2 regions of the Janibacter sp. Y6 genome follow, and region 1 is predicted to be linked to the other one. Evidence: riboswitches for the same ligand, from Rfam matches in the RefSeq annotation. Region 1 holds a riboswitch; the other holds the start of a gene.
The links. Region 1 has a riboswitch for cobalamin ahead of L6241_RS03410 (magnesium chelatase subunit D family protein). Riboswitches for the same ligand answer to the same signal wherever they lie in the genome.
Positions count from the first base shown of each region.

Region 2: it holds a riboswitch for cobalamin, as region 1 does, so the genes downstream of both, L6241_RS13680 (iron ABC transporter permease) here and L6241_RS03410 (magnesium chelatase subunit D family protein) in region 1, are expected to answer to the same signal.

Region 1 covers NZ_JAKLYZ010000001.1:737,548-745,115, reverse strand. The annotation lists gene L6241_RS03420 (cobyrinate a,c-diamide synthase) at 1-1,746, opposite strand, end outside; gene cobO (cob(I)yrinic acid a,c-diamide adenosyltransferase) at 1,779-2,393, opposite strand; gene L6241_RS03410 (magnesium chelatase subunit D family protein) at 2,393-4,525, opposite strand; cobalamin riboswitch at 4,577-4,708, opposite strand; gene cbiE (precorrin-6y C5,15-methyltransferase (decarboxylating) subunit CbiE) at 4,727-5,947, shown strand; gene L6241_RS03400 (cobalt-precorrin-4/precorrin-4 C(11)-methyltransferase) at 5,944-6,729, shown strand; gene L6241_RS03395 (thioesterase family protein) at 6,918-7,475, shown strand; gene L6241_RS03390 (precorrin-2 C(20)-methyltransferase) at 7,480-7,568, opposite strand, start outside.
Region 2 covers NZ_JAKLYZ010000006.1:67,961-75,528, reverse strand. The annotation lists gene L6241_RS13705 (VOC family protein) at 1-180, shown strand, start outside; gene L6241_RS13700 (heavy metal translocating P-type ATPase) at 277-2,493, opposite strand; gene L6241_RS13695 (heavy-metal-associated domain-containing protein) at 2,490-2,711, opposite strand; gene L6241_RS13690 (metal-sensitive transcriptional regulator) at 2,756-3,037, opposite strand; gene ilvA (threonine ammonia-lyase IlvA) at 3,102-4,364, opposite strand; cobalamin riboswitch at 4,411-4,600, shown strand; gene L6241_RS13680 (iron ABC transporter permease) at 4,643-5,701, shown strand; gene L6241_RS13675 (ABC transporter ATP-binding protein) at 5,698-6,501, shown strand; gene L6241_RS13670 (ABC transporter substrate-binding protein) at 6,498-7,559, shown strand.

The DNA of each region.
Region 1 (7,568 bases):
GTAGGCGGCGACGCCCTCGAGCTCCTCGACAAGTGCGCTCATGAGCCATGCCGGTGGCCGCTCGAGCCGCACGTTGACCGCGAGGTCGACGAGCTCCTCGGCGACCTCGGCATCTCCGTGATGCCGCAAGGGGTCGGCCAGGACGGGCCGGGCCGCAGTGGAGCTGGGGGGGATGCCCCGACTCAGGGGCTGACCCGCGCTCTCGGCAACCGGCGCTCTCCCGCCCGAGCCGACCGACCACTGCGAAGCCCCAAGGGGCGCCCCCCCTGCGCCACGGAGGTCCGGCCCTTGAGTCGCTGGTCCCTGAGCCGAAGGCCCCTGAGTCGGGGCGACCCCTCCCGCCCCGCGCCTCGTGCTCGTCCGGTCGTGCTCGCGCACTGCGTCGACAAAGCTCGACGCAAGGGCGGGGGAGCCGGCCCAGTGGGTGTGGAGGTAGGAGGCGATGAGGGTCGCGCGCCCGGTGCCGGCCGGGTCGAGCGTGAAGCCCTCGTCGCGCTCGCCGAGCCGCCACGCGGCGGAGGTGCCCGCGGGCGGGTCGGTCGTCGTGCGGTGGAACTCGTGCCCGGTGACCGTCGTACCGGCGGGGCCGAGGACGGAGTCGGTGAGGGACACCCCTTCGCGGTAGCCGAGGGTGAGCCGGCGCCCCATGGCGGCCCGGGCGGGCAGCGAGCCGATCATCGGGTGGTCGTCGAGGCTCTGGGCGAGGTAGAGCATGCCGGCGCACTCGGCGACGGTGGGCATGCCGGCGGCGACGGCCGCGCCGATCTGGCCGACGAGCTCGCGGTTCGTCGCGAGGGCGCGGGCGTGGACCTCGGGGAAGCCGCCGCCGAGGTAGAGACCGCACGTCCGCTCGGGCAGCACGGTGTCGCGGGCGGGGTCGACCTCGACGACGCGGGCGCCGGCGGCCTCGACCAGCTCGACGGTCTCGGGGTAGCGGAAGGTGAAGGCGCGCCCGCCGGCCACGGCGACGACCGGGGCGTCGTCGGGCAGGGTGGCGGGCTCGCGGCCGAGGGCCTGCGCGGGCGACCACGGGGACGTCTCCAGCGGCGGTGCGTCCGCGGCCGCCGCGAGCAGGGCGTCGAGGTCGAGGTGCTCCTCGGCGACCCCGGCGATGTGGTCGAGGGTGGCGGCGGCCCGGCCGCGCTCGGCGGCGGGGACGAGCCCGAGGTGGCGCGAGGGCACGTGCATCGCCGCGTCGCGAGGCAGGACGCCCCAGACGGGGACGCCGACGCCCTCGACGGCGCGGCGGGCCTCGGCCCCGTGACGCGGGGTGCCGGCCTTGTTGAGGACGACGCCGACGACCTCGAGCACGGGGTCGATCCGGGCCAGGCCGTGCACGGTGGCGGCGACCGTCCGCGAGGTCGAGCTGATGTCGACGACGAGGACGACGGGGGTGCGCGTGAGGGCGGCGACGTGCGCGCTGGAGGCGAAGCCGTCGGTGCCCAGGCGCCCGTCGAGCAGGCCCATGACGCCCTCGAGGACGGCGACGTCCGCGGTGACCGGGTGGGTCGCGCCGCGGGCGAGCAGGGGTGCGACACGCTCCTCGCCGACGAGCCACGGGTCGAGCGTGCGGCTCGGGCGGCCGGTCGCCAGGGCGTGGTAGCCCGGGTCGATGTAGTCGGGGCCGACCTTCGCCGGGGCGACGACGAGCCCGCGGCGGGAGAGCGCGGCCATGATGCCCACGGCGATCGTCGTCTTGCCGTGGCCGGACGCGGGGGCGGCGACGAGCACCCGCGGCAGGGCCACCTCTCGCCCTTGCCTCACCACTCGCGCTGACCTCACCACTCGATGCCCCGCTGACCCTTCTGACCGCGGTCGAAGGGGTGGGCGATCTTCGTCATCTCGGTCGCGACGTCGGCGATCTCGAGCAGGCGCGGGTGCGGGTCACGACCGGTGATGACGACGTGCTGGTAGCCCGGGCGGCTCGTCAGGGTCTCGACGACGTCGTCGACGTCGACCCAGCCCCACTTCATGACGTAGGTGAACTCGTCGAGGACGTAGACGGTGTGCGTCTCCTCGGAGAGCCGGCGCTTGATCTCGGCCCAGCCCTCGCGGGCGTCGGCGGCGTGGTCCTCCTCGGATCCCGCCTTGCGCGACCACGACCACCCCGAGCCCATCTTGTGCCACTCGACCGGGCCCCCTTCGCCGGTCTGCTCGTGGAGCCGGCCGAGCGCTGCGAAGGCCTCCTCCTCGCCGATCCGCCACTTCGCCGACTTGACGAACTGGAAGACCCCGATCGACCAGCCCTGGTTCCACCCGCGCAGGGCGAGCCCGAAGGCGGCGGTCGACTTGCCCTTGCCGGACCCGCCGTGGACGACGACGAGGGGCGACGTGCGGCGCTGACGGGTGGTCAGGCCGTCGGCGGGGGTGACGGGGGTGCGTCCCTGCGCCATCAGGCGGCGCTCCGGCCGGTGCGCCCGGTGCCCGTGCGGTCGGTGACGATCTCGACGAGACCGCTCGCGGCGACCTGCTCGAGGGGGATGTGCTCGGCGCCCATGCGCCGGGCGAGGTCGGCGGCCAGACCCATCCGGAAGCGGCCGGACTCGCAGTCGACGACGACGGTCTGCGCGGTCGGCACGGCGCGCGACCAGCCGTCGGCGACGACCCGGGCGCGGGCGAGGGCATCCGCCCCGGCGGTGGCCCGGCCGTCGGTGACGACGACGACGAGCGCGCGCTGATGGCGGTCGCGGACCTGCTCGCGGGCGACGACCCGGGCGACCTGGGTCAGGCCCTCGGCGAGCGGGGTGCGCCCGCCGTGGGGCAGCTGCGCGAGCCGAGCAGCAGCGGCGTCGACGGACGAGGTGGGCGGAAGGGCGACCTCGGCCTGCGTGCCCCGGAAGGTCACCAGACCCACTCGGTCGCGGCGCTGGTAGGCGTCGAGCAGCAGCGAGAGCACGGCCGTCTTGACCTCGCCCATCCGGCGGCGGGCGGCCATCGAGCCGGAGGCGTCGACGGCGAGGAGCACGAGGTTGGCCTCGCGCCCGCGGGTCACGGCGTGGCGCAGGTCGTCACCGGTGACGCGGGCCGGGCCGGTGCGAGCGGCACGTCGTGCGGCGGAGGCGCGCAGCGTGGCGGTGACGTGCACCGGCGCGCCCGCCGGCTCCTGGCCGGCCGGGTGCGTGCCGACGACCCGGCCGCGCGGGGTGAGAGCGGGGGAGCGGCGGCCCGAGGGACCGGACCCGACACCGGCGAGCTCGAGGCGGCGGGCGCGGTAGGGCACCTGGGCGCTCGCGGTCCCGACCGGTGCAGCGGCACCGCCCGCGGGGGGAGCGGCCTGCGCGTCGGAGGGGTCGTCCGAGTCCTGCGCTCCGTGGTCCTCGGCGCTCGGCTCCGGAGGACTGTCGGCGCGCCCGCTCGGCGGGGTGTCGTCGGACCCGTCGGGGGTGGGGGGCGGCCCGCCGGTGGTCCGGCCGTCGCCGTCGCGCTGCTCGTCGTCGGGCCGGCCGCCGTCGGGCTGCTCGTCGGGGCCGTCCTCGGGCTCGTCGCCGCCGGGCGGGTCGTCCTCCGGCTCCTCGTCGAGGAGCCGGTCGAGGAGGTCCTCGTCGAGACCGGGCGCGTCGAAGGGGGAGCGCCGGCGGCGGTGCGGCAGGGCGAGCAGGGCCGCGGCACGGATGTCCTCGCGGGTCACGTGCGTGCGTCCCTGCCAGGCCGCGTGGGCGACCGCCGTGCGGGCGGTGACGATGTCGGCGCGCAGGCCGTCGACGTCGAAGCCGGCACACACCCGTGCGACGGTCCGCAGCGTCCGCTCGTCGAGGACCACCTCGCGCACGCCGGCGCGGGCGGCGGCGATGCGCTCGGTGAGCTCGACCTCGGAGCGCTCGTAGCCGGCGGCGAAGCCGACCGGGTCGGCGTCGGCGGCGAGCCGGCGACGCACGACCTCGGCCCGCTCACGGGGGTCGCGGCTCGCGGCGACGTGCACGGTGAGCCCGAAGCGATCGAGCAGCTGCGGGCGCAGCTCGCCCTCCTCGGGGTTCATCGTGCCGACGAGGGTGATCCGGGCGGGGTGGGAGATCGAGACCCCGTCGCGCTCGACGGTGTTGCGGCCCATCGCGGCGGCGTCGAGCAGGACGTCGACGAGGTGGTCGTGCAGGAGGTTGACCTCGTCGACGTAGAGGATCCCGCGGTGCGCCTCGGCGAGCAGACCGGGCTGGTAGGCGGCCTCGCCCTCTCCGAGCGCGCGACGCAGGTCCAGCGAGCCGACGACGCGGTCCTCGGTGGCGCCGACGGGGAGCTCGACGAGACGGGCGGGTCGGGTCGTGCCGGGTCCGTCGTGGGGGCCGTCCGGGCAGTCCTCGGCACGGTCGGGGTCGCACCCGAAGCGGCAGCCGAGCGCGACGTGCTGCTCGGGCAGGACGGCCGCGAGGGCGCGGACGGCGGTCGACTTCGCGGTGCCCTTCTCCCCGCGCACGAGCACCCCTCCGATCTCCGGGGAGATCGCGCTGAGGAGCAGGGCGGTCGTCAGCTCGTCGGCGCCGACGATGGCGGTGAAGGGGTAGGTCGGGGTGCGCTGGCCAAGAGCCGTCACGGCTGCCTCCTGGCGAGTGTCCACGCTCGCCGGTCGATGACGTCGCCGCGGGTGACGGTGACGGGTGCAGACCGAGTGTCTGGCTCGGGCCCAGGGGGCCGTGACAGTGGCGGGACCGCTCCGGATTCGCACCGGATTCCTCGGTTGGCTGCGCCGGGCGCGATCCTCTCACAACCGCGAAGGGGCCTAGGGTGGGCGACCGTGATCGAGGTCGTGGGTGTCGGTGACGACGGGTGGGACGGCCTGGACGGGGCGCGTCGCCGCCTCGTCGCGGGTGCGTCGACCCTCATCGGCGGGCGCCGCCACCTCGACCTCCTGGGTCCCCACGCACCCGGCGCCGAGCTCGTGCCCTGGCCGAGCCCCCTTCGCGCCGGTCTGCCCGAGCTGCTGCGGGCGACGGGCGACGCCGTCGCCCTCGCGAGCGGCGACCCGCTGCGCTCCGGCATCGCGACGACGCTGGTCGACCTGCTCGGGGCCGACGCCGTGCGGGTCCACCCGGCGGTGGGCAGCGACGCCCTCGCGCGGGCGCGCCAGGGCTGGTCGGCGGAGAGCGCGACGGTCGTCACGGCGGTCGGGCGCGACCTGCGCGCGGTCCTGCCCCATCTCGCCCCCGCCGCCCGGCTCGTCGTCCTCTGCTCCGACGGCGCCGACCCCGCGCGCCTCGGCGCCCTGCTCGCGGAGCGTGGCTGGGGCGCGAGCACGCTCACCGCGCGTTGGCACCTCGGCGGGCCGGACGAGGGAGCCCGCAGCGAGCGGGCCGACGCCTTCGCCGGTGGGACCGCCGACCTCGTGCTCTGCTGCGTCGAGGTGCGCGCCGAGGACCCCGCCGCGGTCTCGCCGACCGCGGGACCCGTGCCCGGTCGCCCCGAGGACTTCATCGCCCACGACGGCCAGCTGACCAAGCGCGACGTGCGGGCCTCGGCCCTGGCCCGCCTGCGCCCCACCGCCGGTGCCCACCTGTGGGACCTCGGCGCCGGCAACGGCTCGGTCGCCCTCGAGTGGTGCCTCGCCGCGGAGCGGACGAGCGCGACCTGCGTCGAGCGCGACCCCACCCGAGCCCAGCGCATCCGCGACAACGCCGCCGCCCTCGGGCTCGCCGGGCGCGTCGAGGTCGTCGTCGGTGACACGACGACGACCGACCTCATCCCCTTCGCCACCCCCGACGCCGTCTTCGTCGGCGGCGGGCTCGACGAGGACCTGCTCGCGCGGGCCTGGCAGGCGCTGCCCGCCGGCGGGCGGCTCGTCGCGCACGCCGTGACCCTCGAGGGCGAGGGCTCGCTCGTCGCCACCCACGGCCGTACCGGCGGCGAGCTCACCCGGGTGAGCGTCGAGCGGGCGGTCCCGCTCGGTCGCTACCTGTCGTGGACGCCCGCCCGCGCCGTCGTCCAGCTCGCCGTCACCCGACCCCACGGAGCGTCATGACCGTCCACTTCATCGGCGCCGGACCCGGCGCCGCCGACCTGCTCACGCTGCGGGCGACCCGGCTCCTCGCGCAGAGCCGGCTGTGCCTCTACGCGGGCAGCTATCTCGACGCCGCCGTGCTCGAGCACTGCCCCGACGACGCCCGTCTCGTCGACACCCAGGACCTCGACCTCGACGCGATCGTCGCCGAGGTCGTCGCGGCGCACGGGCGCGGCGAGGACGTCGCCCGGCTGTGCTCCGGCGACCCGTCCGTCTACTCCGCGCTCGCCGAGCAGACCCGCCGCCTCGACGCCGCGGGCGTGCCGTGGGACGTCACGCCCGGGGTCGCGGCCTACGCGGCGACCGCCGCCCGGATCGGGCGCGAGCTCACGGTGCCCGAGGTCGCGCAGTCGGTCGTGCTCACCCGCGCCCAGCGCGACTCGACGGCGATGCCGACGGGGGAGAGCCTCGAGGCCTTCGCCGCGACCGGCGCGACCCTCGCGCTCCACCTCGCCGTGCGACGGGTGCGCGAGCTCGCGCAGCGCTGCGCGGTGCACTACGGCGAGGACTGCCCCGTCGTCGTCGCCTACCGCGTCGAGCAGCCCGAGGAGCTCGTGCTGCACGGGACCCTCGTCGACATCGCCGACCAGGTCGAGGCCCACGACATCCGCCAGGCCGCGGTCGTCCTCGTCGGGTGGGCCCTGCGGGCCGAGGGCTTCGTCGAGTCGCACCTCTACTCGCGGCTGCGCGCGGCCGGCCCCTCGGCCGCGGCCCGGGCGGCCGAGGACGGCGGCCTCCGCTGACCCCTTCGCCCCCCAGCCCTCGCCCCACCCGCCCCAAGTTTCTCGGGTGACCCGATAAACCCCCGCTGAGCATGAGTACGAAACTCCTGCTGACCAGGGGTAAGTCTTGCTCAGCGCCCCGCCCACGGGCTCGGGATCGGCTCGGGGCAGGATGACCCCCGCCCCGCCACCCACCCGAGGACCGTGAGTTGAACCGCCTGCTGCGCACCGCCTGGACCGTCACGACCGCCCGGCGTCGCGGACCCGTCGGCCCGGGGGAGCACGCCGTCCTGCCGCTGCGGGTGCTGCTCAACGACATCGACCTCGCCGGGCACATGAACAACGGCGTCTACCTCTCGATCGCCGACCTCGGCCGGCTCGACCTCGCCGTGCGCTCGGGGTGGGCGCGCGCGCAGCTGCGGCACCGCCTCTCGCCGGTCGTCATGCAGGAGACGATCACCTTCCGCACGTCGCTGCGCCCGCTCCAGGCCTTCGAGCTGCACAGCGCGGTGGCGGGGTGGGACCGCGTGAGCGTGACCTTCGAGCAGCGCTTCGTCGTCGACGGCCAGGTGTGCGCGCAGGCGCTCTTGCGGATGCGATTCCTCCGGCGCGGCCGCGGGGTCGACACCGACCGCCTCTGGTCCCTCCTGAGGGTCGAGCCGCCGCCCTCGGCCCTGCCGACCTGGGCGAAGGGGTGGGGAGACGGCGCGCGGCTGCCCTCGCCCCGCGCGGACGCACCGGCAGGACCTCCGCCCTTCTGGGCCTGAGGGCTCAGCCGATCGAGCGCGGGGTCCAGACCCGCCCGTCGTCGGCCACCCGGGTCGTCGAGGCCCCGACGACGACGAGGCATCCCATGTCGA
Region 2 (7,568 bases), on a different contig from region 1:
AGCGACGTCGTCATCGAGTCGCTCATGGTCGCGGGCGACCCCGAGCGGGTCCACGACTGGCTGGGCCTGCCCGCCACCGAGACCTCGTCGGTCATCACCTTCGAGTTCGTCGCCCCCCACGGCCAGCCGGGTCTGCTCTCGGTCACCCTGAGCACCCCCAAGGGCACCGTCACCATCTGAGGCATCACCCGCGACGACCTGGTGCCAGGTCGCACGACGAAGGGGGAGGGACCGGGTCACCCGGTCCCTCCCCCTTCGTCATGCCCGGGGCGAGCCCTACGCCCGGCGCAGCCGCAGGCTGCTGAGGACGACGCACACCGAGCTGAAGGCCATCGCCGCGCCCGCGATCATCGGGTTGAGCAGGCCGGCCATGGCGAGCGGGATCGCGAGCGTGTTGTAGCCGAAGGCCCACACGAGGTTCTGCTTGATGACCTGCAGCGTGCGTGCCGACAGCGCCATCGCCTCGGGCACGGAGGCGAGGTCGTCACGCACGAGGACGATGTCGGCGGACTCCATGGCGACGTCCGTGCCCGCGCCCATCGCCATGCCGAGGTCGGCCTGCACGAGGGCGGCGGCGTCGTTGACGCCGTCGCCGACCATCGCGACGACCCGGCCGGACTCCTGCAGCTCGGCGATGCGGGCGTGCTTCTCGTGCGGCTTGACGCCGGCGACGACGTGCTCGGGCTCGATGCCGACCTTCGCCGCGACCGCTCGCGCGTTGATCTCGGTGTCGCCGCTGAGCAGCCAGGCCTCGAGCCCGGCGGCCCGCAGGTCGCGCACCGCCTGGGCGGAGGTCTCGCGCACGTCGTCGGCGACGGTGAGCGCGCCGCGGGCGCGGCCGTCCCACCCGACGAAGACGGTGGTCCCCGGCCGGTCGAGGGTCGCGAGCTCGGCGGGCACCTCGTCGAAGAGCTCGGGCAGGCCGACGGTCACCTCGGTGTCCCCGACGACGGCGCGGGCACCGGAGCCGGGCAGCGCGACGAAGTCGCGGGCGTCGGGGATCTTCAGCCCCTTCTCCTCGGCGCGCGCGACGACCGCCCGGGCGACCGGGTGCTCGCTGCCGCGCTCGACGGCGGCGGCAGCGACGAGAGCGGCGAAGGGGTGCAGCCCGGGCTCGGCGGCCAGACCGGTGAGCCGGGTCCGGCCGGTCGTGATCGTGCCCGTCTTGTCCATGACGACGGTGTCGATGCTGCGGGTGTCCTCGAGGACCTGGGGGCCCTTGATGAGGATGCCCTTCTGCGCACCGCGCGAGGTGCCGACGAGCAGGGCGGTCGGCGTGGCGAGGCCGAGCGCGCAGGGGCAGGCGATGATGAGCACGGTGATGGCGACGCCGATCGCCGTCGTCGCGCTGCCGGACCCGATCCACCAGCCGACGAAGGTGAGCAGCGCGAGGGCGAGCACGACGGGCACGAAGACCGCGGAGACGCGGTCGGCGAGACGCTGGACGTCGGCCTTGCCGGTCTGGGCCTGCTCGACGAGCCGGGTGATCGCGGCGAGCGTCGTGTGCGCACCGACCGCCGTCGCCTCGACGACGAGCCGGCCCGAGGTGTTGATCGTCCCCGCGTCGACCGTGCTGCCCGCCTCGACGTCGACGGGCACGGACTCGCCGGTGACGACCGAGGTGTCGATGGCCGAGACGCCGTCGACGACGACGCCGTCGGTCGCGACCTTCTCACCGGGTCGCACGACGAAGTGGTCGCCGACGCGCAGGTCGTCGACGGGGATGACGACCTCGGTCGTCGCGCGGGTGGTCGCCGAGATGCGCTGGACGGCGACCTCCTTGGCCCCGAGGTCCATGAGAGCGGTGAGCGCGGAGCGGCCCTGCGCCTTGGCCCGCGACTCGAGCCACCGGCCGAGGAGGAGGAAGGCGGTGACCACCGCTGCCGTCTCGAAGTAGTAGTGCCCCTCCTCGCGGGGGTGGTGGCCGGGGCCGACGACGAGCGCGACGCTCGACCACACGAAGGCGGCGGTGACGCCGAGGCTGACGAGCGTGTCCATCGTCGAGGTGCGGTGCCGGGCGGCCGCGACCGCCGCACGGTGGAAGGGCCAGGCGCACCACACGACGACGGGGGCGGTGAGGACGAGCTGCAGCCACGGGTTGGCGGCGAAGGTCCACGGGCCCATGGCGAGCAGGACGACGACGAGCGCGAGCGGCCCGGCGACGAGCAGGCGTCGGCGCAGGTCGTCCTCGCGCACGTGGGTGTGCTCCGGCGGCGCGAGCCGAGTGCCGGGGTCGAGGACGGTCGCGCCGTAGCCGCTCGCCTCGACGGCCCCGACGATCTCGTCGTGGGTGACGTGCCCCGGGTAGGTGACGTGCGCACGCTCGGTCGCGAGGTTGACGCTCGCGCTCACGCCGTCGAGACGGCCCAGGCGCTTCTCGACGCGGGCGACGCACGACGCGCACGTCATGCCGGTGATGGCCAGGTCGACCTCGTGGACGTCGGCGGCGTCCGCGGTCGAGGGGTCGGCGTCGGTGGGGTGGGTGGTGCTCATCGCGGGGCGACCGTGTACCCGGCCTCGTCGACCGCGGCGGCGATGTCCTGCGGGCTCACGTGCCCCTCGCTCGTGAGCGTGACCGGCGAGCTGCCGCCGGCGACGAGCTCGACGGCCACGGCCGAGACCCCGGAGATCTCGCCGAGCTCCTCGGACACGTGCCGGACGCAGTTCTCGCAGGTCATGCCGTCGACGTAGATGGTGGTCTGCTCGCTCATGGTGGTGCTCCTTCGTCGATGGTGGGTGGTCTGGGGGAGGGGCGTCAGGAGCGCACGAGGCGCGCGATCGCCGCGCTGGCCTCGCGCACCTTCTCCTGGGCGGCCTCGTCGCTCTCGCGGGCGGCGTCGACGACGCAGTGCCCGACGTGGTCCTCGAGCAGGCCGAGGCTCACGGCCTGCAGCGCCTTCGTCGCGGCGCTCACCTGGGTGAGGATGTCGATGCAGTACTCGTCGTCGTCGACCATGCGGGCGATGCCGCGCACCTGCCCCTCGATCCGCTTGAGACGCTTGAGGTAGGCGTCCTTGTCGGCGGCGTATCCGGCCACGGCGGTCTCCCTTCGTCCCCTCGAAGATACCCCCAAGGGGTATGAAGGGACAAGCCCTAGGCGGTTACTGGATGAAGCGGAAGAGCGGGCTCGAGGGGCGGATGCGCTCGATGCGCACCGGCGAGGCCTCCATCCGGCGCAGGAGGGGGTCGAGGTCCTCCGGGGCACCGAGCTCGACGCCGACGAGGGCCGGCCCGGTCTCGCGGTTGCTGCGCTTGACGTACTCGAAGAGCGCGATGTCGTCGTCGGGCCCGAGGACCTCGTCGAGGAAGCGGCGCAGCGCCCCGGGCTCCTGCGGGAAGTCGACGAGGAAGTAGTGCTTGCGCCCCTGGTGCACGAGGGCCTTCTCGACGACCTCGGCGTAGCGGGAGACGTCGTTGTTGCCCCCGGAGACGACGGCGACGACCGTGCTGCCCGGCGTGACCCCGAGCTCGTCGAGGTCGATCGCGGCGAGGGCGGCGGTCGCCAGCGACCCCGCGGGCTCGGTGACGATGCCCTCGGTCTGGTAGAGCGCGAGCATCTCGACGGCGACCGCGCCCTCGGCGATGGAGTGCACCGGCGCGTCCGTGGCTGAGACGGCTGAGTAGGTGAGCCCGCCGACCTCGCGCACCGCGGCGCCGTCGACGAAGGGGTCGACGTCACCGATCGCGACCGGGCGGCCCGCCTCGAGGGCGGCCGACATCGACGCCGCCCCGGAGGGCTCGATGCCGACGACCTTCGTCGTGGGGTGGTGCTCGGCGAACCACGTCGCCATCCCGCCGAGCAGACCGCCCCCGCCGACGGGGACGAGCACGACGTCGGGTGCCCCGCCGAGCTGCTCGACGACCTCGAGGGCGACCGTGCCCTGGCCGGCCATCGTGTCGACGTGGTCGAAGGCGGGCACCACCGTCGCCCCGCTCTCGCGGGCATGACGAAGGGCGGAGGCCGCCGCGTCGTCGTAGACGTCGCCGCCGACGACGACCTCGACGTGCTCGCCGCCGAGGGCGGCGACGCGGTCGCGCTTCTGGCGGGGGGTGGTGCGGGGCAGGTAGATCCGGGCCTGCACCCCGAGGCGCGCGCAGGCGTACGCGACGCCCTGGGCGTGGTTGCCGGCGGAGGCTGCGACGACCCCCTTCGCCCGCTGCTCGGGGGAGAGGCGCGCGATGAGGGTGTAGGCGCCGCGGAGCTTGTAGCTGCGCACCGGCTGGAGGTCCTCGCGCTTGAGGAGCACGTGCGCGCCGGTGGCGGTGCTGTGCCGGGCGGAGGGCTGGAGCGGGGTGGGGTCGAGGAGGTCGTGCAGCAGGACCGCGGCCGCCTCGACGTCCTCCGCGCGGATCGGAGAGCTCACGCTCGCAGGCTAGACCTCGTCGCCGACGTCGTGCTGCGAGGTCCGCGCTGCGTCGCGTAGTGTCGGCACCGAGTCAGACGCACACCAGTGCAGAGGGAATCCGGTGAGAGTCCGGAGCTGTCGCGCAGCGGTATGGGTGACTGACGGGGTGAGATCCACTGGGCCAGAAGGCCTGGGAAGGGACCCCGTCGGGACGACCCCGAGTCCGAAGACCTGCTGACTCGCTGGACCCCGACAGGGCCTCGCGATCCGGGCCCCCGACGCACCTGGAGACCCCCGTGTCCCACGACCGCCCCGGCGGCCGGCGGCTGCCCGTCGTGCCGCTGCTGCTCGTCCTGCTCGTCCTCACCGTCGTCAGCGGCGTCGTCTCGCTCGGTCTGGGGTCCGAGCCGCTGCCGCTGCACGGGGTCGTCGACGTCCTGCGCGCCCGGGTCGTCGGCGCTGCGGGCCCGGACCCCGCCCTCGACACCATCGTGTGGGAGCTGCGCGCACCGCGTGCCGTCATGGCGATGGTCGTCGGCGCCGGCCTGGCCGTCGCCGGCGCGTGCATGCAGACCCTCGTGCGCAACCCGCTCGCCGACCCCTACCTCCTCGGGGTCTCGGCCGGGGCCGGCGTCGGCGCCACCCTCGTCATCCTCCTCGGCGCGCTCGCCGGGCTCGGGGTGTGGGCGCTCTCCCTCGGCGCCCTCGGCGGGGCTCTCGTCGCGACCGCCCTCGTCCTCGGCATCTCTCTCGCCCAGGGCGGGATCACCCCCCTTCGCCTCGTGCTCACCGGTGTCGTCATGTCGGCGGCCTTCTCCTCCGTCTCGAGCCTGCTCGTCTTCCTCAGCGCCGACCCGCGGGCGACGCAGTCGGTCCTCTTCTGGCTGCTCGGCAGCCTCTCCGGGTCGGTGTGGCAGCAGGTGCTCCCGCCCGTGCTCGTCGTCGTCGTGTCCGGCGTCGTCCTCCTCGCGCTGCACCGCTGGCTCGACGCGCTGGCTGCCGGACCCGACGTCGCGGGCGGTCTGGGCGTCCCGGTCCGAGAGCTGCGGCTCGCCCTCTTCGTCCTCGTCTCGGTCCTCGTGGGGGTGCTCGTCGCCGTCTCCGGCGGCATCGGCTTCGTCGGGCTCGTCGTCCCGCACATCGCCCGCATCCTCGTCGGCGCGCGGCACCGCTACGTGCTGCCGGTCGCGGCCGCCGGCGGCGCGCTCTTCCTGCTCTGGGTCGACGTCGCGGCGCGGACCGTCGTGCGCCCGCAGGAGATCCCGCTGAGCGTCGTCACCGGGCTCGTCGGGGCGCCGATCTTCCTCGTCCTGCTCGGCAGACGGCACTACTCGTACTCGGGGGGCGCCGGATGACCCACCTGTCCACGACCGGGCTCGCCGTCGAGATCGGTGGGCGCACGATCGTCTCCGGTGTCGACCTCGACGTGCCGCCCGGGTCGATGCTCGCCCTCGTCGGCCGCAACGGCAGCGGCAAGTCCACCCTCATCAGGTCGCTCGTCGGCCTGCGACCCCCGGCCGCCGGCACCGTGCACGTGGACGGGGTCGACCTCGCGCGCCTGTCGTCGCGACGGCGGGCCACCCGGGTGGCCTACGTCGCGCAGGAGGACGGGCCGCCCGAGGACCTCCTCGTCGGCGAGATGGTCGCGATGGGGCGCACCCCGCACCGACCGCCATGGGCCGTCGACGAGCGCTCCGAGCGCGAGCTCGTGCTCGAGGCGCTGCGTCATGTCGGCATGGCCGCGAAGGTCGACCGCCCCTGTCAGCACCTCTCCGGGGGCGAGCGCCGCCGGGTGATGCTCGCCCGTGGCATCGCCCAGGGGTGCGACCTGCTCGTCCTCGACGAACCGACGAACCACCTCGACGTGCACCACCAGGACCAGCTGCTCCAGACGGTGCGTCTCCTCGGGTGCACGGTCGTCGCCGCGGTCCACGACCTCTCGCTCGCGGCCGCCCACTTCGACGCCGTCGCCGTGCTCCACGACGGCGCCGTCCACGCCGTCGGTCGTCCCCGCGACGTCCTCACCCCCGAGCTCGTGCGCGACGTCTTCGACGTCGGCGCCCGTCATCTCACCGACCCGGTCACCGGCCGGGTCCACCTCGTCCTCGGTGCCGGCGCCCCGCCGGTGCCCGCTCCTCGAGAGGCAGTCCTGTGACCCCCCTTCGCCCCGCCCGAGCCGCCCAGGCCCTGTCCGCCGCCGTCCTGCTCGGCTCTCTGCTCGTCGGGTGCGGATCCGCGACGTCGACCACCCGCAGCAGCGCGGACGGCGCCGGCGAGGTGACGGTGTCGACGTGCGGCGAGGACGTGCGATTCCCCTCACCCGCGCAGCGGATGTACGTCGCCGGCGACGGCAACCTGCTCGCGATGGTGCTCGCCGTCGGGGCGCAGGACCAGGTCGCCGGGGCGAGCGGTACGACGGACACGGCGCAGGCCCTCTCGCGGGTCTACGGGTCCGAGGTCGTCGACGGCATCCCCGTCGCCACCCGCGACCAGCCGACGATGGAGAACGTCCTCGCCCAGCGGCCCGACGTCATGCTCGCCGGGTGGAGCTACGGCTACACCGAGGAGCGCCGGCTCACGCCCGAGCTGCTGAGCGGCCGGGGGATCGCGCCGTACGTGCTGTCGGAGAGCTGCCGGCAGGAGGACGGCGCGCGCGGCACGATGCCGCCGTGGGAGGCGCTCTCGGCCGATCTCGAGGCGGTCGGCGCGATCACCGGGCACGTCGACGAGGCGGCCGAGGTCGACGCCGACATCACCCGCCGCCGGGAGGCGCTGGAGGCGGCGCCCCAGGCGGCCGAGCGACCCACGGTCTTCCTCTTCGACTCGGGCACGAAGGAGATCTTCACCTCGGGCGCCTTCGGCGGGCCGCAGGCGATCATCGAGGCGGCGGGGGCGAAGAACGCCACGGCCGACGTCGACGACACGTGGACGACGGTGTCGTGGGAGCGGCTCGTGCGCTCGTCGCCGGACTTCATCGCCTTCGTCGACTACGACGGGCAGACCTTCGAGCAGAAGGTCGAGGTGCTGCGGACCAACCCGGCGACGAAGGACCTCCCCGCGGTGCGCGAGGAGCGCTTCCTCAACCTGCCGATCCCGGCGTGGACGAGCAGCCCGCTCAACATCGACGCGGCGGAGGCGCTGCGCGCCGAGCTCGAGGAGCACGAGCTCGTGCCGGCGAGCGGGATCACGCCCGAGCACGACCTCGAGCCGTGACGCGTCCGA